Shinella zoogloeoides: one gene and its partner. The protein of the gene in region 2 interacts with the protein of the main gene of each other region in a pairwise test. Links are inferred from orthologs where the notes say so. Each region holds a gene or a part of one and is shown on either strand. Other genes may lie near its edges. The genes, in order: eno and rpe.

Region 1 (9,305 bases), 280 kb from region 2 along the record:
GACGTCTGGCTTGGCGGCGACGACGCGCTCCAGCGCACCGGGCTTCTTGAGGAAGTCGGGCGTCAGGATCTCGATGGTCGTCAGCGGCGATGCCGCACGGATCGCCCAGATCACCTTCTCGAAATGCTCCGCGCCACCGTCTTCCAGGTCGTCGCGGTCGACGGAGGTGATGACGACATGGGAAAGGCCCATCTGCTTGACGGCCTTGGCGACGTTTTCCGGCTCCTCCATGTCGAGTGCATTCGGCTTGCCCGTCGCCACGTTGCAGAAGGCGCAGGCGCGGGTACAGATCTCGCCCATGATCATGAAGGTCGCGTGCTTCTTGTCCCAGCACTCGCCGATATTCGGGCAGCCCGCCTCCTCGCAGACCGTCACGAGCTTGTGGGAGCGCACGAGATCGCGCGTTTCCTGATAGCCCTTGGAAACCGGCGCCTTGACGCGGATCCATTCCGGCTTGCGCAGCACCTCGGTATCTGGCCGATTGGCCTTTTCCGGGTGGCGCACGCGCTTGGCGTCCGGCGTCAGGTTGGTGCGGTCGAGAATGGTGACCATGTTATCCACTTCCTAGCAGGCTTCTACGCCTGTCTTGCGGACCAAAATTCGAGAAGCCCGCCTCATGTGGAGGCGGGCTTTAGCACGTTCAAGCGTTGAGTGCACGCCCATAGGCATCGAGCACACTTTCCTTCATCGTTTCCGAAATCGTCGGATGCGGGAAGATCGTGTGCATCAGTTCTTCCTCGGTCGTCTCCAGGTTCATGGCGACGACGAAGCCCTGGATCATCTCGGTCACTTCCGCGCCCACCATATGCGCGCCGAGAAGTTCGCCGGTCTTCTTGTCGAAGATCGTCTTGACCATGCCCTGGTCCTCGCCGAGTGCCACGGCCTTGCCGTTGCCCGCGAAGGTGAAGCGGCCGACGCGGACATCGCGGCCCTGCTCCTTGGCCTTGGCTTCGGTGAGGCCGACCGAGGCGACCTGCGGGTGGCAGTAGGTGCAGCCCGGGATCTTGGACTTGTCCATCGGATGGACGTTCGGCAGGCCGGCGATCTTCTCGATGCAGATGACGGCCTCGTGCTCGGCCTTGTGGGCCAGCATCGGCGGGCCGGCGACGTCGCCGATGGCGTAGATGCCCGGCACGTTCGTCTTGCCGTAGCCGTCGATGGCGATGAAGCCGCGGTCGGTCTTCACGCCCAGCGCCTCGAGGCCGATATTCTCGATGTTCGCCTGCACGCCGACGGCGGAGATCATGCGATCGGCGGTGATCTTCTCGACCTTGCCGTCCTTCATCTCGACATGGGCGGTGATGGAGTTGGCGCCCTTCTCGACCTTGGCGACCTTGGCCTCCAGATGAATCTTCATGCCCTGCTTTTCGAATTGCTTCTTGGCGAGCGCCGAGATTTCGACATCCTCGACCGGCATGACCGTCTTCATCACTTCGACGACGGTGACGTCGACGCCGAGCGTGCGGTAGAAGGAGGCGAACTCGATGCCGATGGCGCCCGAGCCCATGACGAGCAGCGACTTCGGCATTTCCTCCGGCTTCATCGCCTCGAAATAGGTCCAGATCAGCTTACCATCAGGCTCGATGCCCGGAAGCGCGCGCGGGCGGGCGCCGGTGGCGATGACGATGTGCTTGGCGGTATAGGTGCCTTCGGGCAGGACGTTCTTCGGCAACGGCGCCTGCGGCTGCTGGATCGCCTTCGTCGTCTTGGACACGACGATCTCGCCCGGCTTGGTGAGCTTTGCCTCGCCCCAGATGACGTCGACCTTGTTCTTCTTCATCAGGAAGCCGACGCCGCCGTTCATGCGCTGGGCGATGCCGCGCGAGCGGGCGACGATGGCCTTCAGGTCCGGCGTCACCGAACCCTCGATCTTCACGCCGTAATCGCCCGGATGCTGGGCGTAATGGAAGATCTCGGCCGAGCGCAGCAGCGCCTTGGTCGGGATGCAGCCCCAGTTGGAGCAGATGCCGGCGAGATGCTCGCGCTCCACGATGGCCGTCTTCAGGCCAAGCTGCGCCGCGCGGATCGCTGCGATGTAGCCGCCCGGCCCCGAACCGATTACGATGACGTCGTAGGATTGAGCCATGTCGTTTCCTGCCTCACTTGTTGCGCGGGAACGAAGCGCCGCGTCTTGTTCTCATCAGTTCATTCCAATGCAATTGCGGTCGCAAACCGCTTCTGCCGGAAATGCCTTAAAGTCCGAGCATCATGCGCACGACCGGCTCGATACCCTTGCCGATCGCCCGCGTGTTCGCCGCATCGAGATGCACGCCGTCGAGCGGTGTCGTTTGCGCCACCGAGCCCGCATCGAAGAAGCCGCAGCCGATCTCGTCCGCTAGGTCCGCATAGAGCGTCGCCAGCATGGCCGACTGCTCCACGCCGCCGGCGAACATCGCCGCGAAGGCGGTGTTGGCGGTCTCGCTGAGCGGTGGCGGCGAGACCATCAGTATCTCCGGCCCCTCCTGCGCGCCGAACGACCAGGCGTGGTGGCGCACCAGCTCCGCCAGCCGCTCCATGCCCTGCACAGCGCCGAAGGCCGTGCCGCAGATGGCCGGCTTCATGTCGTTGGCACCTAGCAGGAGAATGACGAGGTCGATCGGATCGTGGCTGTGCAGGATGGTCGGCAGAATGCGCGCGCCGTTGCGGTCGCAATCCGCCAGGTGGTCGTCATAGGCGGTGGTGCGGCCGTTGAGGCCCTCCGCGATCACGGTGACGCCGGGCCCCAGGGCCTTGGCGAGCACGCTCGGCCAGCGATCCTCGAAGGCGTGCCGGTCGAGCGTTTCCGCGTTGTAGCCCCAGGTCAGGCTGTCGCCGTAGCAGAGAACCGTCTTCATGGCCGCACCCCGCTATCAGACGAGCATCCCCATCGGGTTCTCGATGTAACGCTTGAAGGCTCCGAGAAGCTCGGCGCCGAGCGCACCATCGACGCAGCGGTGGTCGGTGGAGAGCGTGACCGTCATCGCGTTGACAATGACCATCTCGCCCTTCTTGACCACGACCCGCTCCGTCCCCGCACCAACTGCGAGGATCGTCGCATGCGGCGGGTTGACGACGGCGGCGAAGTTCGAGACGCCCATCATGCCCATGTTGGACACCGCGGTCGTGCCGCCCTGGTACTCTTCCGGCTTCAGCTTGCGTTCCTTGGCGCGCTTGCCGAGGTCCTTCATCTCATTGGAGATGGTGGAGAGCGTCTTCGTTTCCGCCTTGCGGATGATCGGCGTGATCAGGCCACCCGGGATGGAGACGGCGACGCCGACATCCGCGTGCTTGTGCTTGACCATGTTGCTGTCGGTCCAGGAGACGTTGGCATCCGGCACGTCGCGCAGCGCGAGCGCCATGGCCTTGATCACCATGTCGTTGACCGAGAGCTTGTAGGCCGGCTTGTCTTCCTTGCGCGGCGCCGAATCGTTGAGCTGGGCGCGCAGCGCCAGCAGCGCGTCGAGCTCCACGTCGACCGAGACGTAGAAGTGCGGGATCGTCTGCTTGGATTCCTGCAGGCGCTTGGCGATGGTCTTGCGCATGCCGTCATGCGGCACGAGCTCGTAGGAGCCCTGCTCGAACAGCTTGAGCACCGCCTCTTCCGACATGCCCTTCGGCGCGGCGGCAGGGGCTGCGGACGCGGCAGCGGCCGGCGCTGCTGCAGCGGCGGGCTTGGCACCGCCGGAGGCCGCGGCCTTCTCGACGTCGCTCTTGACCACGCGGCCATGCGGACCGGAGCCGGAAACCGCGGAAATGTCGATCCCGGCTTCCTTGGCGATACGGCGGGCGAGCGGCGAGGAGAAGACGCGGTTGCCGTCCCTGGCCGGGGCCGGTCCTGCCGAGGCGGCCGCGGCCGGAGCGGCGGCAGCCGCCGGCTTTTCGGCTTCCTTCGGCGCTTCCGCCTTGGCTTCGGGCGCCTTGGCTTCCGCCTTCGGCGCGGAACCGCCGCCGGCAGCAGCGGCCGAGACGTCCTCGCCCTCAGCGGCGAGGATGGCGATGAGGGTGTTGACCTTCACGCCTTCCGTACCGGCCGGCACGACGATCTTGGCGACCGTGCCTTCGTCGACGGCTTCGACTTCCATCGTTGCCTTGTCGGTCTCGATCTCGGCGATGACGTCACCGGATTTCACGGTGTCGCCTTCCTTGACGAGCCACTTGGCCAGATTGCCCTCTTCCATGGTGGGCGAGAGCGCCGGCATCGTGATGTTGATCGGCATACCTCAGCCCTCCCCTTACTTGTAGCAGACGGTTTTGACCGCCTGGACGACTTCGCCGACATTCGGCAAGGCCAGCTTTTCGAGGTTCGCGGCGTAGGGCATCGGGACGTCCTTGCCGGCGATCGTCAGGATCGGCGCATCGAGATAGTCGAAGGCCTGCTGCATGACGCGGGTTGCGATCTCGGTGCCGACGGAGGACTGCGGATAGCCTTCCTCGACGGTGACGAGACGGCCGGTCTTCTTGACCGATTCGATGACCGTCGGCAGGTCCATCGGGCGGATGGTGCGCAGGTCGATCAGCTCGACGTCGATGCCTTCCTTCTCGAGTTCGGCGATCGCCTTGATGGCATAGGTCATGCCGATGCCGAAGGAGACGACGGTAACGTCGTTACCCTTCTTGTGGATGCGCGCCTTGCCGATCGGCAGCACGAAATCGTCCATCTTCGGCACTTCGAAGCTCTGGCCGTAGAGGATTTCGTTTTCGAGGAAGATGACCGGGTTCGGATCGCGGATGGCCGCCTTCAGGAGACCCTTCGCGTCGGCAGCCGTATAGGGCATGACGACCTTGAGGCCGGGGATCTGGCTGTACCAGGCGGCATAGCACTGCGAATGCTGGGCCGCCACGCGGGCCGCCGCGCCGTTCGGGCCGCGGAAGACCATCGGCGCGCCCATCTGGCCGCCCGACATGTAAAGCGTCTTGGCGGCCGAGTTGATGATCTGGTCGATCGCCTGCATGGCGAAGTTGAAGGTCATGAACTCGACGATCGGCTTCAGGCCGGTCATGGCCGCGCCGACGCCGACGCCGGCAAAGCCGTGCTCGGTGATCGGCGTATCGATGACGCGGCGGGCGCCGAATTCCTGCAGCAGGCCCTGCGTGATCTTGTAGGCGCCCTGGTATTCGGCGACTTCCTCGCCCATGACGAAGACGTTATCGTCGCGGCGCATTTCTTCCGCCATAGCGTCGCGCAGCGCTTCGCGCACTGTCGTCATCACCATTTCGGTGCCGGCCGGAATATCCGGATCGGCGGCGGTCTCGCCCTTCGGCGCGGCCGGAACCGGCGCTGCGGCGGCCGGAGCCGGAGCAGCAGGCGCGGCGGCTTCCGCAGGCTTTTCGGCGGCGGCGGCCTTGGGGGCCGCGACCGAATCGGCGCTTTCGCCATCCTGCAGCAGCACGGCGATCGCCGTGTTGACCTTGACGCCTTCGGTGCCGGCGGCGATCAGGATCTTGCCGATCACGCCTTCATCGACGGCTTCGACTTCCATCGTCGCCTTGTCGGTTTCGATCTCGGCGATGACGTCGCCGGACTTGACGGTGTCACCCTCGTTCTTGACCCACTTGGAGAGCGTGCCCTCCTCCATGGTCGGAGACAGGGCGGGCATGAGAATTTCGATTGGCATTGGTGTCCCTCCCCGGATTACAGCAGGATGTCGGTGTAGAGTTCGGATACATCCGGCTCCGGATCGGACTGCGCGAAATCGGCGCTGTCGGCGACGATGTCACGGACGTCCTTGTCGATCTGCTTGAGATCGTCTTCGCTTGCCCAGTTGTTTTCCAGAAGACGGGCACGCACCTGCTCGATCGGGTCGTGCTCGGAGCGCATCTTCTGCACCTCGTCCTTCGAGCGGTACTTCGCCGGGTCGGACATGGAGTGGCCGCGATAGCGGTAGGTCTGCATTTCGAGGATGACCGGACCCTTGCCGGAGCGGCAATGTTCGACGGCCTCGTCGGCGGCGGCCTTGACCGCGCGCACGTCCATGCCATCCACCTGGAAGCCGGGGATGTTGAAGGAAGCGCCGCGCTGCGAGAAGTCGGTCTGGGCGGAGGCGCGCGAGACGGCCGTGCCCATGGCGTAGCGGTTGTTCTCGATCACGTAGATCACCGGCAGCTTCCAGAGCGCCGCCATGTTGAAGCTCTCGTAGACTTGGCCCTGGTTGGCGGCGCCGTCACCGAAATAGGCGAGCGAGACGTTGTCGTTGCCGCGGTAGCGGTTGGCGAAGGCGAGGCCAGTGCCGAGCGAGACCTGCGCGCCGACGATGCCATGGCCGCCGTAGAAGTGCTTTTCCTTGGAGAACATGTGCATGGAGCCGCCCTTGCCCTTGGAAAGGCCGCCGCGGCGTCCGGTCAGCTCCGCCATCACGCCGCGCGCGCTCATGCCGCAAGCGAGCATGTGGCCGTGGTCGCGATAGCCGGTGATGACCTGATCACCTTCCTTCAGTGCCAGCTGCATGCCGACGACGACAGCTTCCTGGCCGATGTAAAGGTGACAGAAGCCGCCGATGAAGCCCATGCCGTAGAGCTGGCCGGCCTTTTCCTCGAAACGCCGGATCAGCAGCATCTCGCGATAGGCTTTGAGATCGTCTTCCTTGGAGAATTCGGCGATGGTGCCGCCAGTGAAGTCTTTCTTCGCAGGCTTTGCCGCAGTCTTGCGGCTGGACGTGGACGCGGTTTTACGCGGAGCCATTCGTTCCTCCCTATGTTTGCCCTTTGAGGAAACCATAGGGGAGAAATTCCACCTCAGCAATGCCATAAATGCATGGCTTATATTCTTTGTAAGCCGCTGATTAGTAAGGCAGATTTACGATTAACAAGATTTCGGTTAATCGAGTTTTTCAGTGGAAAATGACGATTTCGTCGTTCCGCGACATGTTGAGATACGAGCGCGCCTTCTCGTCCAGCATATCGCGTTCAAGCGAGCCGTCACTCATCAGGGCGACCTCTTTTTCCAGGATCTGGCGCTGCCGCACGAGCACGTCCAGACGCGCCTGTCGCTCTACTCTCTGTCGCTCGAAATCCTCCATTCCGCGCAGACCGAAGTCACCATGGACGGAATGATAGCCGAAGTAGGAAAGGAATGCGACCGTAATAACCGGCAGTGCCAGCCGGCCGAATTTCCGCTTTTTATGATGTTTGGTCCACATGTCCGTGCCCCGATACGCAATACGGGATCGACACTAGCGGCAAGCGGTTAACCGACCATTGACCATGATGGACCGGTCAAAGAAAAAACCCGCATCCGGAGATGCGGGTTTCGCCATTGCGGAAAAACTGTTTTGCGATCAGCCGCGCAGGATGCCGCGGCCGGCATACTTCGCCTGGGCGCCAAGCTGCTCCTCGATGCGGATGAGCTGGTTGTACTTGGCGGTACGATCCGAACGGGCGAGCGAGCCGGTCTTGATCTGGCCGCAGTTCGTGGCGACCGCCAGATCTGCGATCGTGGAATCTTCCGTCTCGCCCGAGCGGTGCGACATGACGGCCGAATAGCTCGCCTTGTGCGCGGTCTCGACGGCGTCGAGCGTTTCGGAGAGCGAGCCGATCTGGTTGACCTTGACGAGGATCGAGTTGGCAACACCCATCTTGATGCCGTCGCGCAGGCGCGCCGAGTTCGTCACGAAGAGGTCGTCGCCGACGAGCTGCACTTTCTTGCCGATCTTGTCGGTCAGCGCCTTCCAGCCGTCCCAGTCGTCCTCGGCCATGCCGTCCTCGATCGAGAAGATCGGGTACTTTGCCGAGAGTTCGGCAAGGTAATCGGCCATGGCGCCCGGCTCCAGCGTGCGGCCTTCGCCTTCCAGCACATACTTGCCGTCCTTGAAGAATTCGGTCGAGGCGCAGTCGAGCGCGATGAACATGTCCTCGCCCGGACGGTAGCCGGCCTTCTCGATCGACTTCATGATGAAGTCGAGGGCGGCCGGGGCGGAGGCGAGACCCGGCGCGAAGCCGCCTTCGTCGCCGACATTGGTGTTGTGGCCGTCGGCGGCGAGCTGCTTCTTCAGCGTGTGGAAGACTTCAGAGCCCATGCGCACGGCATCGCGTACATTGTCGGCGCCAACTGGCACGATCATGAATTCCTGGAAGTCGATCGGGTTATCGGCATGCGCGCCGCCATTGATGATGTTCATCATCGGCACCGGCAGGATGCGGGCGTTCGGACCGCCGACATAGCGGTAGAGCGGCAGGTTGGCCGCTTCCGCGGCAGCCTTGGCGACAGCGAGCGACACACCGAGAATGGCGTTGGCGCCGAGGCGCGCCTTGTTCGGCGTGCCGTCGAGTTCGATCATGGTCTGGTCGATCTGGATCTGGTCTTCCGCGTCGAGCCCGCCGATCGCCTCGAAGATCTCGCCGTTGACGGCGGCAACGGCATTCTCGACACCCTTGCCGAGGTAGCGCTTGCCACCGTCGCGCAGTTCGACGGCTTCATGCGCGCCGGTCGAGGCGCCCGACGGAACGGCCGCGCGGCCGAAGCTGCCATCCTCGAGGTGCACGTCCACTTCGACGGTGGGGTTGCCGCGGCTGTCGAGAATCTCGCGGCCGATGATGTCGATGATAGCAGTCATGGATATCGTCCTGGTTCGGGGTTTATTAATCGATTAAAATCCACTTCTAATCGACCATGTGGAAATTACAATGGCGTGATGGCGCCAGAAAAAACGAATGGCACGTCTCCGTGTCATCCGTTTGAAGTCTCAACCCTTGGCGATCGCGTCGAAGGCCAGCAGTTTTTCGAGAAGCCGCGGCATGTCCTTCAGGTGCACCATGTTGGGGCCGTCGGAGGGCGCATTGTCCGGATCCTCATGCGTCTCGACGAAAAGGCCGGCGATGCCGACAGCCACCGCCGCCCGCGCGAGCGTCTCCACGAATTCGCGCTGGCCGCCGGTCGAGCCACCCTGCCCGCCCGGCTGCTGCACGGAATGGGTCGCATCGAACACGACAGGCGCGCCGAGCGAGGCCATGATCGGCAGAGAGCGCATGTCGGAGACGAGCGTGTTGTAGCCGAAGGAGGCGCCGCGCTCGCACAGGAGCACGTTCGGATTGCCGCTCTCGGTGAATTTGGCGAGCACGTTCTTCATGTCCCAGGGCGCGAGGAACTGGCCCTTCTTGACGTTGATCGCACGGCCGGTCTTGGCGGCAGCGACCAGAAGATCGGTCTGGCGCGACAGGAAGGCCGGGATCTGGAGGATATCGACCGTGCCGGCCACGAGGCCGCACTGTTCCTCGGTGTGAACATCGGTCAGCACCGGAAAGCCGAAATCCTTCTTGAGATCGGCGAAGATTTCCATCGCCTTCTCAAGGCCGATGCCGCGCTTGCCGGCGATCGACGTCCGGTTGGCCTT
Region 2 (11,388 bases):
CATGACGAGGAACTGGTAGGTGGCGCCGGCCGAGGTGAAGAGGAACTGCAGGAACCAGGTACGCGTGCCGAACGGCTGGTGCCACTGCGCATAGAACAGCCGGTAGTCCATGGCGAAGACGAAGGCCGTCATGGCGACCGTGCCGAGGCTCAACAGCGCGAAATGGGCGGCAAAGCGCGCCTCGGCGCTGCGGCGGCGCGAGAGCAGGCGCGCGATCGGCAGAACGCAGAGCCAGGCGAGAAACCCGCCGGCAAAATAGATGACGAGGATCTTTTCCAGATGGAAGGATTGCCAGCGGCCCTGCATCACGAGCGAGAAGAAGGCGCAGGCCGCCATGAGCAGGCCCCAGGCGGCCGCGCCGCCAAGGAGGAGCGGCAGGTGCGGGACGATCGGTGCGGGCCCGTCACGAAAGGCCCCGTTGCCTTGCGCTGCTGCGATGGCCCTGTTCAAGGCCGGAAGGGCACGGCGATCCAGCGACCGTCGGCACCCTCGAAGCCGAAGCTACGCACCAGCACGAGCGCGACATGAACAGGATCGGCGCCGGACGGATGGAAGGCGACGGCGCCCGAAATCTGATAGGAGATCGGGCAGTTGCGGCTTTCCGGCACGCGCGTGTCCTCGTGCAGCACCTTGTCGGTTGCTTGGCCGTCGCGCCTGACGAGCTTCAGGCGAAAACCCTTGCCGCCGTCCGGGGCGATGTCCCGGCACATGTCCGGCAGGTCCAGCGCGATTTCGTCGAGCGTCAGCGCGTAGCTGCCGCCCGGCACCGGCTCGATCGCATGCGGAACATATTCGATGCGCCTGGGGTCCACGTTCCCTTCGCCCATCGGGTTGAAGGCGGCGAGCACGCCGGTATTGGAGAGCACCTTGTGCTGATCGATCAGCGCCTTCGCCTTGTAGCGGCTATCCGCCCGCGCCTTGGCGATGTCAGCCTCTTCGCTGTCTATGCGCACGCGGATCGGTGTGCCGGCGAGATAGGCGTCCTTCTGCGTGTCGATGAAATAGACGTTGGAATAGGGGAAGCCCGAGCCGTCCTGGATGCCGAATTCCTCGAAAGCGTAGATCTTGCCGTCGGGCGAGAATCCGAGGGACTGGAAGGTCGAGAAATCGCCCGCCGATGCGCCTGCCGTTGATAGCAGGGACGCCGCAAGGGCGATTGCCGCTCTTCGCAAGATGCTCACGCCCGCGCTCCCTCCGCATTGCTGCGCAGAGTGTCGATGGTTTTGCGATAGGCGTCAACATGGCCGCCGCCGAAGATGGCCGACCCCGCGACGAAGGCGTTGGCGCCGGCCGCAGCGGGGAGGGCGATCGTATCGACGGTGATGCCGCCGTCCACCTGGATATCGATCGGCCGGTCGCCGACGAGGGCGCGCACGCGGCGGATCTTCTCCTCCATCGCCGGAATGAACTTCTGGCCGCCGAAGCCGGGGTTTACCGTCATGACGAGGATGAGGTCGATCTTGTCGAGGAGATATTCGAGCACGCTTTCCGAGGTTGCCGGATTGATCGACACGCCGGCGCGCTTGCCGAGCGCCTTGATGGCCTGCAGCGAACGGTCGAGATGCGGGCCTGCCTCGGCATGCACGGTGATGCTGTCGCAGCCGGCCTTGGCAAAGGCTTCGAGATAGGGATCGGCCGGCGCGATCATCAGGTGGCAGTCGAAGAAGGCATCGGTATGCGGGCGTAGCGCCTTGATGACGTCTGGCCCGAAGGAGATGTTCGGCACGAAATGACCGTCCATGATGTCGAGATGGATCCAGTCCGCGCCGGCCGCGACGACGTCGCGCACTTCCTGGCCGAGTTTCGCATAGTCGGCCGCAAGAATGGACGGCGCGATCCGGATGGGGAGGGTCATGTCAGGCTCCTGGCAAGAATTTTGGCGTGGCCATATCATTCCCGGCAGGGCGGAACAACGGGCGAATTACCGCCCTGCCCAGCTCGGCATGACGTCTCCGGTCAGGGACCTCGCATCATGCACGCCGCGGGCGATGGCGCGGGCCATGGTGGAAGCCGCCGCCGCACAAAGCTCGATGAAATCTTCCGGCGCGGGCGAGCGTCCGCTTTTCCCGGTCGCGAGCGCGAAGACGAGGTCGCCGTCGAGCGGCGTATGCGCCGGCCAGAGCGCGCGGGCGAAGCCGTCATGGGCGGCGATGGCGAGGCGCTTGGCCTCTGCCTTGGTGAGCGCCGCATCGGTGGCGATGACGGCGATCGTGGTGTTTTCCGTGCCGGTGGGGCGGCGTGACATTTTCGTGCGCGGCGTCCGGGCGTCGGCCGGGAAGGGCGCGGGCAGGCCGAGCCCGCCGAACTCGCTACCTTCCTCGAAAGACGCGGCCCAGAAATGCCTGCTGTCACCGACCGTTGCGGAGCCGAGCGCATTGACCGCGACAAGGGCGCCGACCGTGAAGCCGCAATCGAGAATGCTGGAGGCCGAGCCGAGGCCGCCCTTGAATGTGGCCGTCAGCGCTCCGGTGCCGGCTCCGGTGCTGCCGGTTTCGAAATCCGTGCCCGCATCGGCCAGCGCGGCGTAGCCGAGTTCGCGATAGGGCGGGTAGCGGCCCCAGTCCTTGTCGCCGCCATTCATCAGGTCGAAGAGGATGGCGGCGGGCACGATCGGCACGCGAAAGGGGCCGACGGCAAAGCCGCGCCCCGCCTCGCGCAGGCCCGCCTGCACGCCGGAGGCCGCATCGAGGCCGAAGGCCGAGCCGCCGGACAGAACCAGCGCATCGACGGTCTGCACCGTGTTGTGCGGCTCCAGCAGGTCCGTCTCCCGCGTGCCCGGCGCGCCGCCGAGCACCTGCACGGCCGCCGTCGCCGGCTCCTCGCACAGAACGACTGTGACGCCGGAGCGCAGGCGATGGTCCGTCGCGTTGCCGACCGTGAGGCCGGCGACATCGGTAATGAGGTTCCTCGGACCGGGCTTCATCTATTCGCTTTCCGGGGCAGTTTCGGCCGGCACGAAGGCGCCCGCGCGCCAGACGAGCAGGTCATAGGGATTTTCACGCATCTCATGATCCGCGCCGAACGCCACGGTGCCGACTGCCGTCGCAAAGCTGCCGGCGGCAAGCTTTTCCATGAGGTCGCCGCCTGCCGCCGCCGCCGTCGCGAGCGCCGTCACGGCGGCATGGGCCGGCAGGACATAGCCTTCCGCGACGATATCCTTTTCCAGCATCGACGCCGCGAGCGGCCGGCCCTCGGGCAGCGTGCCGTAGTCGGGCAAGGCAATGGCCTCCACGCCCTCCGTCATCGGCACGAGCGGATCGGCGCCGAGCAGGGCCTCGCCGCCGAGAAGGGCGAGCGGCGTCTTCTCTGCTTTCGCATCGCGGGCGATCACCGCGACATCCGTCCGGTCGCCGCCGACGAAGACATGCGTCACGCCGGTCTTGGCAAGGCGCCGCACGAGCGTGAGCTGCTGTTCCTGCGCCGGGCGGAACGTGTCGACGAAGGCAGCCTTCATGCCGACCTCTTCCAGCCGCAGCCGGACCGTTTCGACGAGCTCGCGGGCGTGGATGGTGCCGTCGTCGATGAGGGCGAAGGGCTCGGACTTCCAGTCGCGGGTGATGATCTCGACCGCCTTGTCGGCTTCAGCCTTCGGGCCGGGCGCGAGGCGGAAGAGCGGCCAGCGCTTCTTCAGCGCATCCTCCATGAGGATGCCGGAACGCACGGACAGCGTGATCGCCGGCACCTTGGCCTCGGCGAGCGCCGGCAGCGCGGCCGCAAGCCCTTCCGTGCACAGGAAGCCGACGGCCGCGACGGCATCCGCGGCGAGGATGTCAGTGGCGATGCGCTCGCCATCGGTATCGTCGCAGGCCTCCGCGATCTCCATCACCTTGTCGCCGTTCGCTTCGGCCGCGAAACGCGCGCCGTCGCGCACCTGCTGGCCGAGAATCGCAAGCGGTCCTTCCTTCGGTGCGACGACCGCAAAGGTGAGGCCGGCGGCGGCTGCGGGCGAGGCGGCGAGCGCTGAAGCGGCGAGCAGGCTGGCAAGGAAGGCGGTTCTCATTCTCAATCCATGGATTGCGATCACGCCCTTTGTAAGGATCGCGCCTGGGGCGTCAAAGAGAAATATCTTCACAAAACGCCGTTTGTCTCTGGCAAGACAGGAAAATTCGACTTCGGGGGTTACATTTTTCTTCACTTTCGCCATGTATCTCCTGTGTCAAAGGAGAACGTCGTGTTGGACAGATTGTTGGTGGACGCGTCGCTCTATCGTGATGCCATGAGCCGCTATGCCGGGCATGTGCAGATCGTGACGACGGTACATGAGGGCGAGAAGCGCGGCGTCACGATCACCGCCGCCTGCTCGGTGTCGGACAATCCCGCCATGGTGCTGGCCTGCGTCAACGCCTCCAACCCGAAAAATGCGGTCTTCGAGAAGAGCGGCCGCTTCGCGCTCAACACGCTCGCCGCCGACCAGATCGACCTTGCCAATGCGTTTTCCGGCCGCAACCCGGCGCTGACCTCGGAAGAGCGTTTCGCCATGGGCAACTGGCAGGAGCTGGTGACCGGCGCGCCGGTTCTGAAGGATGCGCTCGCCGCCTTCGATTGCCGCCTCGTCGAGTTCAAGGTCATGGCGACGCATATGGTGCTGATCGGCGAAGTGCTGGGCGTTTCCTTCGGCGAGCACAAACCGGCGCTTCTCTATATGGACCGGGGCTACCGCACGCTATAAGTTCATCCTCCGGACTGGAGGAGTTGCGTGCCCTATAAACTTGGACACATTCCGCAATCGATCGACGAAACCGTCGATATGCTCTCGGCGGGCAATTATCTCGCTGGGCGCGCGCTGGCGACCGTGCTTTTCCTGTCGCTGCGCATGAAGCGGCCGCTCTTCCTGGAGGGCGAGGCCGGCGTCGGCAAGACGGAGATCGCCAAGGTGTTGGCATCGGCGCTTGACCGGCCGCTGATCCGCCTTCAGTGCTACGAGGGCCTCGATATTTCCTCGGCGGTCTACGAGTGGAACTATCCGGCGCAGATGCTGGAGATCCGCCTTGCCGAAGCCGCCGGCACCACGGATCGTGGCCGCATCGAAGCCGATATCTTCTCCGAGCGCTACCTGATCCGCCGGCCGGTGCTGCAGGCGCTGTCCTCGCCGGACGGGCGCGCGCCGGTCTTCCTGATCGACGAACTCGACCGCACCGACGAGGCCTTCGAGGCCTTCCTCCTGGAAGTGCTTTCCGATTTCCAGGTGAGCGTGCCGGAGCTCGGCACGATCCGCGCCGCCGAGCCGCCCATCGTCATCATCACCACGAACCGGACCCGTGAGGTGCACGACGCGCTGAAGCGGCGCTGTCTCTACCATTGGGTGGACTATCCGGCGGCCGCGCAGGAGCTGGAGATCATCCGCCGCAAGGTGCCGGGCTGCAACGCGCTGCTCTCGCAGCAGATCGTCGCCTACGTGCAGAAGCTGCGCACGCTCGACCTCTTCAAGAACCCCGGCGTTGCCGAAACCATCGACTGGGCGACGGCGCTCACCGAGCTCGACCGGGTGGCGCTCGACCCCGAAACGGTGTCGGACACGCTCGGCACCCTGCTCAAATACCAGGACGACATCGCCCGCATCGAGGGCGCGGAGGGCCGCAAACTGCTCGACGAGGTGAAAACCGGTCTGGCGGCGGGGTGATGATGATGAACGCGGCGGGCAGCGACGGGACGGGCGCCGCCATGGATGGACGGCTGGCCGACAATATCGTGTTCTTCGCCCGCGTGCTGCGCAAGGCGGGCCTGCGGCTTGGGCCAGCGTCGGTGACGGATGCCATCGAGGCGGTGCAGGCGATCGGCATCGTCGACAGGGAGGAATTCTATACCGCGCTGCATGCGACGCTGGTCAAGCGCCACGAGGACGGTGCCGTTTTCGACGAGGCCTTCCGGCTGTTCTGGCGCTCGCGCGATCTCGTCGGAAAAATGATCGCCCTGATGTCGCCGGTCGTGACGCGGCATGAGGAACGGGAGAAGCGCAAGGCGGGGGAAACCCGTGTCTCCGACGCGCTGTTCGGCGGACGCGAGGACCGGCGTCCGCCGCGCGACGAGCCGGATATCGAGATCGACTCCCGCTTCACCGCCTCCGGCAGCGAGATGCTGCGCAAGACCGATTTCGCCCAGATGAGCGCGGTTGAGCTTGCCGAGGCCAAGCGGGCGATCGCCAATCTCGTGCTGCCGCTGGACGAGGTGCGCACGCGCCGCTTTCGCCGCAGCAACCGGCCGGTGACGATCGATGCCCGCGCCACCATGCGCCACGCCATGCGCACCGGCGGTGCGCTGATCCTGCCGCGGCACCGCGAACCGAAGTGGGTCGCGCCGCCGCTCGTCGTGCTGGCCGACATTTCCGGCTCGATGAGCCAGTACACGCGCATCTTCCTGCATTTCCTGCATGCGCTCGGCGAGCAGCGGCGCCGCACCCATGCCTTCCTGTTCGGCACGCGGCTCAGCAACGTCACGCGCCAGATGCGCCACCGCGATCCCGATCTCGCCGTCGAGGCTTGCAGCCAGACGGTCAGCGACTGGTCCGGCGGCACGCGCATCGGCGAGACGCTGCAGGTGTTCAACCGGCTCTGGTCGCGCCGCGTGCTGGGGCAAGGTGCCGTCGTGCTTTTGATCACCGACGGGCTGGAGCGCGAGGGCATCGACCTGCTCGAAAAGGAGATGGACCGGCTGCACCGTTCCTGCCGGCGGCTTGTCTGGCTCAATCCGCTGCTGCGCTTCGAGGGCTTCGAGGCGCGGGCGCGCGGCGTGCGGGCCATGCTGCCGCATGTGGACGAGCTGCGCCCGGTGCACAATCTGGAGGCCATGGCGGATCTGGTGGCGGCGCTGTCCGGCGAGGCACGGCGTGGCGCCGGCGATCCCCGTCGTTTCCTGCCGGCTGCATAGGAGGAGAAGAATGGACGCGACCGATATGCTGGACCCTCTGGCGACCGCGGAACGCTGGATGGACGACGGACGCATGGTGGCGCTCGCCACGGTGGTGGAGACCTGGGGTTCAGCGCCGCGCCCGGTCGGCAGCCATCTGGTCATCGACGGCAAGGGCAATTTCCATGGCTCCGTCTCCGGCGGCTGCGTCGAGGGCGCGGTGATCAGCGAGGCGATGGAAGTGATAGGCGACGGCGAGCCGCGCATGCTGGAGTTCGGCGTTGCCGATGAAACCGCCTGGCGCGTCGGGCTTTCCTGCGGCGGGCGCATCCGCGTCTATGTGGAACGGGTGGGCTGATGGATCCTTATCTGCTGCGAAAACTGAACAGGGAACGCGCCGCGCGCCGCGCCGTCATCCACCTGACGGACCTCGGCGACGGGCGCGACCGGGTGATCTGCGAGGGCGATCCCGTTGCCGGGCCGTTGGGCGAGAGTATCGCGAATGCTTTCCGCTCGGGGAAATCCGGCGTGGTGGAGGTGGAAGACCGGAAATTCTTCCTGAACGTTCACCTGCCACCGGCGCGCATCGTCGTCATCGGCGCGGTACATATCAGCCAGGCGCTGGCGCGAATGGCCATGGTCGCCGGTTTTGACGTCTGCATCATCGATCCGCGCACGGCGTTTGCCACGGAAGAACGATTCGCCGGTATCGATCTCGTGGCGGAGTGGCCGGAGGACGGTTTGAAAACGCGTCCGCTCGATCCCTATACGGCGCTCGTGGCGGTGACGCACGATCCGAAGATCGACGATTTTCCCCTGTCGCAGGCATTGTCCGCTGGCTGTTTCTATGTCGGTGCGCTCGGCAGCCGGAAGACCCATGCCAAGCGCGTCGAGCGCCTGAAGGAAATGGGGCATGGCGAAGCGGAGATCGCAAGCATATCGGCGCCCATCGGCCTCGATATCGGCGCCGCAAGCCCGGCGGAGATCGCCGTCGCGGTCCTGGCCGACATCATCGAGCATCTGCGCCGCCGGCCGCTGCGCGGGGCGGCATCATGATCTTCGGGGAAATTCCGGTCGCCGAGGCAGTCGGCACGCGGCTGGCGCATGGCGTGCGGGCGGAGGGGCTTTCGCTGCACAAGGGGCATGTGGTGACTGTCGAGGACCGCACGGCGCTCGCCGCTGCCGGCGTAGCGACCGTGATCGCGGTGCGTCTTGAGGAGGGCGATATCGGTGAGGACGAGGCCGCTGCGCTGATCGCGGCGGCCATCGAGCCCGACCATCTCGCCTTCACGCCGCCCGCCACCGGCCGCATCAACCTTCATGCCAAGGCGAACGGTCTCTTCATCGCGGACCGTGCGGCCATCGACCGGTTCAATCGCATCGACTCGTCCATCACCATCGCCACCCTGCCGGATCATGCCGGCGTTTCGGCCGGCGACATGGTGGCGACGATCAAGATCATTCCGCTCGCTGTGCCCGAAAGGCTGGCGCGCGCGGCGGCGGCGGTGCTGGCGGCGGGCCGGGCGCTGGAGGTCAAGCCGTTTGCGGCGCACCGCGTCGGCCTCGTCGCCTCGCAATTGCCGACGCTCAAGGTTTCCGTCATGGACAAGACCCGGCGGCTTTTCGAACAGCGCCTGCACCCGTCCGGCAGCCGGTTGACGGACGAGATACGGGTGCCGCACCGCACGGCTGAGGTTGCGGATGCCATCCGCCGGGCCGTGCGGGAAAACGACCTTGTCGTCGTCTTCGGCGCGTCGGCCGTCACCGATGCGAACGATGTGATTCCCGCTGCCATCCGCGCCGCGGGCGGTATTGTCGAGCATGTCGGCATGCCCGTCGATCCGGGAAACCTTCTGGTGCTGGCGCGCGTCGGGACGGTGCCGGTGCTCGGTGCGCCTGGCTGCGCGCGCAGCCCGAAGGAAAACGGCTTTGACTGGGTTCTTGCCCGCATTTTCGCCGGCGAGACGCCGGGATCGCAGGAGATAACGGGCATGGGCGTTGGCGGGCTTCTTGCGGAAATCCCGAGCCGGCCGCAGCCGCGCGACCTGCGCGCGCCGGAGCGGCCCTTGTCCGTCGCGGCTTTGGTGCTCGCCGCCGGCCGCGCCAGCCGCATGAAGGGCAGCCACAAGCTGCTCGCCGCCTTCGACGGCGAAGCGCTCGTCCGCCGCTCCGTGGAGGCGGCGCTTGCGGCCAAGCCGTCACGGGTTCTGGTCGTGACGGGGCACCGGGCGGAGGAGATCGAGGCGGAGCTTGCCGGGCTCGCGATCGATATCGTGCGCAACCCGGATCACGCGCAGGGCATGTCGACGTCCCTGCGGGCAGGCGTTTCCATGCTTGGGCCGGGCTGCGACGGCGTCGTGGTGATGCTGGCGGACATGCCGCATGTCACCGGCGCGGATGTGCGCATGCTGCTTGATGCCTTTGCTGCTGCCGGCGGACATGCCATCGTGCGGGCGGTTTCGGGCGGCAAGCGCGGCAACCCCGTCGTGCTGCCCCGGTCGACCTTCGCCGCCATTCTTCATCTAGAAGGCGATGTCGGCGCGCGGCATATTGTCGAGAGCGCGGGGCTCGATGTGGTCGACGTGGAGATCGGCCAGGCGGCGCATATCGATGTCGATACGCCGGAGGCGGTCGTCGCCGCGGGCGGCATTCTGAAAGGGTAGACATGGATCGCGATACGATCGAGGAAATGTTCCAGGCGCTGGGGCCGGTGACGATCAAGCGCATGTTCGGCGGCAAGGGCATCTACCACCAGGGCCGCATCCTGGCGCTGGAAGTGTTTGGCGAGATCCTGCTGAAGGCCGACGACGAGAGCGCGCCCGACTTCGCGGCTGCCGGCTGCCGGCAGTGGTTCTATGAGGGAAAGCAGGGCAAGCCGGTGAAGATGCCCTATTGGTCGATCCCCGACGAAGCTTTCGACGATCCGGACGAGATGGGCATCTGGGTGCGGCGGGCCTACGAGGCGGCGCTGCGCGCCAGGTGACGCGTCTTGAGCGCCTTCACGGCATCGGCCGCGAAGCGCGATAGCGGCGTCGGCAGGGCGTCGAGCGGGAACCAGCCGAATTCCGGCAGCTTCTCCGGCTCCATGACGCGCGGTTCGCCGGATAAATCCTCGCTCACATAGATGAGCGAGAGCCAGTGCTGGCGCTCCTCCGCGATGATCTGCTCGGAAATGCACAGGAGATCGACGGCGCCGATGGAAAGCCCGGTTTCCTCTTCCGCCTCGCGGCGGGCGCTGTCGATCGCGCGTTCCATGTGATCGATCTTGCCGCCGACGATGTTCCACGTTCCGGCTTCCGGCGCGCGCAGGCGCCGGTAGAGCAGAAGCCTGCCCTCACGCAAAAGCGCCAGGCCGCAACCGAGGCCTGGCACGTCGATGCCGGGAATGGGCATGGATAGGGATCAGGCCTTGCCGGCGATCAGCATGAAGGCCGGAACGTCTTCGCCGAAGCCGAGCGGCGTCGGACCATCGTCCTCGTCGCGGCGATAGCGATTGCGGCGATCGCGGCTGTCGTCATTGGCCGGACGCGGAGCGGCATGGTTTGCGGCCCGCGGATTGCGAGCGGGAGTCTGCGGCCGCCCTTCCGCCTTGCGTTCAGCTTTCACGACGTCCACCTTCTCTTCGGTCTCGCTGGTCTCGATGCGGGTTTCCGCTACGCGGGTTTCACTCTTTCCACGGCCGCGCGAACGATCACGGTCGCGGTCACGACCACCGCGATCACGGCCGCCGCGGGGGCGTTCACGCTCCTCGCTCTCGGCCTGCTGCGGCAGGTCCTCGATGCCGCCGCTCAGCCATTCGACCTTCTGGTCGATCAGCTTTTCGATGGCGTCGACGAACTTTCCGTCGCGCTTGGATACAAGGGTGAAGGCTGCGCCCGAGCGGCCGGCACGGCCGGTGCGGCCGATGCGGTGGACATAGTCCTCGGCATGGATCGGGACGTCGAAGTTGAAGACGTGGCTGACGTCCGGGATGTCGAGGCCGCGGGCCGCGACGTCGGAAGCCACCAGAAGCGTCAGCTTGTTTTCCTTGAAGTTGGCCAGCATGGTCGTGCGGGCCCGCTGGTCCATGTCGCCATGCAGCGCGCCGACGGAGAAGCCGTGGCGGTCGAGCGAACGGAAGAGGTCGGCGACGTCGACCTTGCGGTTGCAGAAGATGATCGCGTTCTTCAGGTCGTCCTGCGCGCGGATGAGGTCGCGCAGCGTCGCGCGCTTCTCGTAGTCCTTGCCGTGGGTGGCGACGAAGCGCTGCGTCACCGTCTTGGCGGTGGAGGAGGGCGGCGCCACCTCGATCCGCTCGGGGTTCTGCAGGAAGCGGTCGGCCAGCTTCTGGATTTCCGGCGGCATGGTGGCCGAGAAGAACAGCGTCTGGCGGGTAAAGGGGATGAGCTTGGCGATGCGCTCGATATCCGGGATGAAGCCCATGTCGAGCATGCGATCGGCTTCGTCGATGACGAGGATCTCGACGCCCGTCATCAGCAGCTTGCCGCGCTCGCAATGGTCGAGCAGGCGGCCGGGTGTGCAGATCAGCACGTCGGCGCCGCGCTC

The links.
Region 1: the proteins of rpe (region 2) and eno interact in binary tests that used the Escherichia coli proteins (3 or more experiments, as listed by UniProt). The link is inferred for Shinella zoogloeoides from one-to-one orthologs.

What each region holds. Positions count from the first base shown.
Region 1 is NZ_CP132311.1:1,470,829-1,480,133, reverse strand. What follows is about bases 6,392-9,305. They hold eno (phosphopyruvate hydratase), read right to left. Parts: upstream 8,529-9,305; coding sequence 7,254-8,528; downstream 6,392-7,253. Other genes in these bases: kdsA (3-deoxy-8-phosphooctulonate synthase), read right to left, coding at 8,658-9,305; Q9316_RS08345 (FtsB family cell division protein), read right to left, coding at 6,807-7,115; pdhA (pyruvate dehydrogenase (acetyl-transferring) E1 component subunit alpha), read right to left, coding at 6,392-6,658. Outside these bases: lipA (lipoyl synthase), read right to left, coding at 1-552; lpdA (dihydrolipoyl dehydrogenase), read right to left, coding at 641-2,086; Q9316_RS08365 (SGNH/GDSL hydrolase family protein), read right to left, coding at 2,193-2,834; Q9316_RS08360 (pyruvate dehydrogenase complex dihydrolipoamide acetyltransferase), read right to left, coding at 2,850-4,196; Q9316_RS08355 (pyruvate dehydrogenase complex E1 component subunit beta), read right to left, coding at 4,212-5,594; more of pdhA, read right to left, coding at 5,612-6,391. UniProt on the Escherichia coli protein: Catalyzes the reversible conversion of 2-phosphoglycerate (2-PG) into phosphoenolpyruvate (PEP). It is essential for the degradation of carbohydrates via glycolysis.
Region 2 is NZ_CP132311.1:1,742,160-1,753,547, reverse strand. What follows is about bases 17-2,758. They hold rpe (ribulose-phosphate 3-epimerase), read right to left. Parts: upstream 1,856-2,758; coding sequence 1,178-1,855; downstream 17-1,177. Other genes in these bases: Q9316_RS09830 (P1 family peptidase), read right to left, coding at 1,922-2,758; Q9316_RS09840 (DUF2259 domain-containing protein), read right to left, coding at 447-1,181; Q9316_RS09845 (hypothetical protein), read right to left, coding at 17-450. Also shown: more of Q9316_RS09845, read right to left, coding at 1-16; more of Q9316_RS09830, read right to left, coding at 2,759-2,923; Q9316_RS09825 (ABC transporter substrate-binding protein), read right to left, coding at 2,924-4,000; Q9316_RS09820 (flavin reductase family protein), read left to right, coding at 4,217-4,669; Q9316_RS09815 (AAA family ATPase), read left to right, coding at 4,748-5,620; Q9316_RS09810 (vWA domain-containing protein), read left to right, coding at 5,620-6,864; Q9316_RS09805 (XdhC family protein), read left to right, coding at 6,875-7,201; Q9316_RS09800 (XdhC family protein), read left to right, coding at 7,201-7,899; Q9316_RS09795 (molybdopterin-binding/glycosyltransferase family 2 protein), read left to right, coding at 7,896-9,506; Q9316_RS09790 (TfoX/Sxy family protein), read left to right, coding at 9,509-9,826; Q9316_RS09785 (NUDIX domain-containing protein), read right to left, coding at 9,799-10,236; Q9316_RS09780 (DEAD/DEAH box helicase), read right to left, coding at 10,246-11,388. UniProt on the Escherichia coli protein: Catalyzes the reversible epimerization of D-ribulose 5-phosphate to D-xylulose 5-phosphate.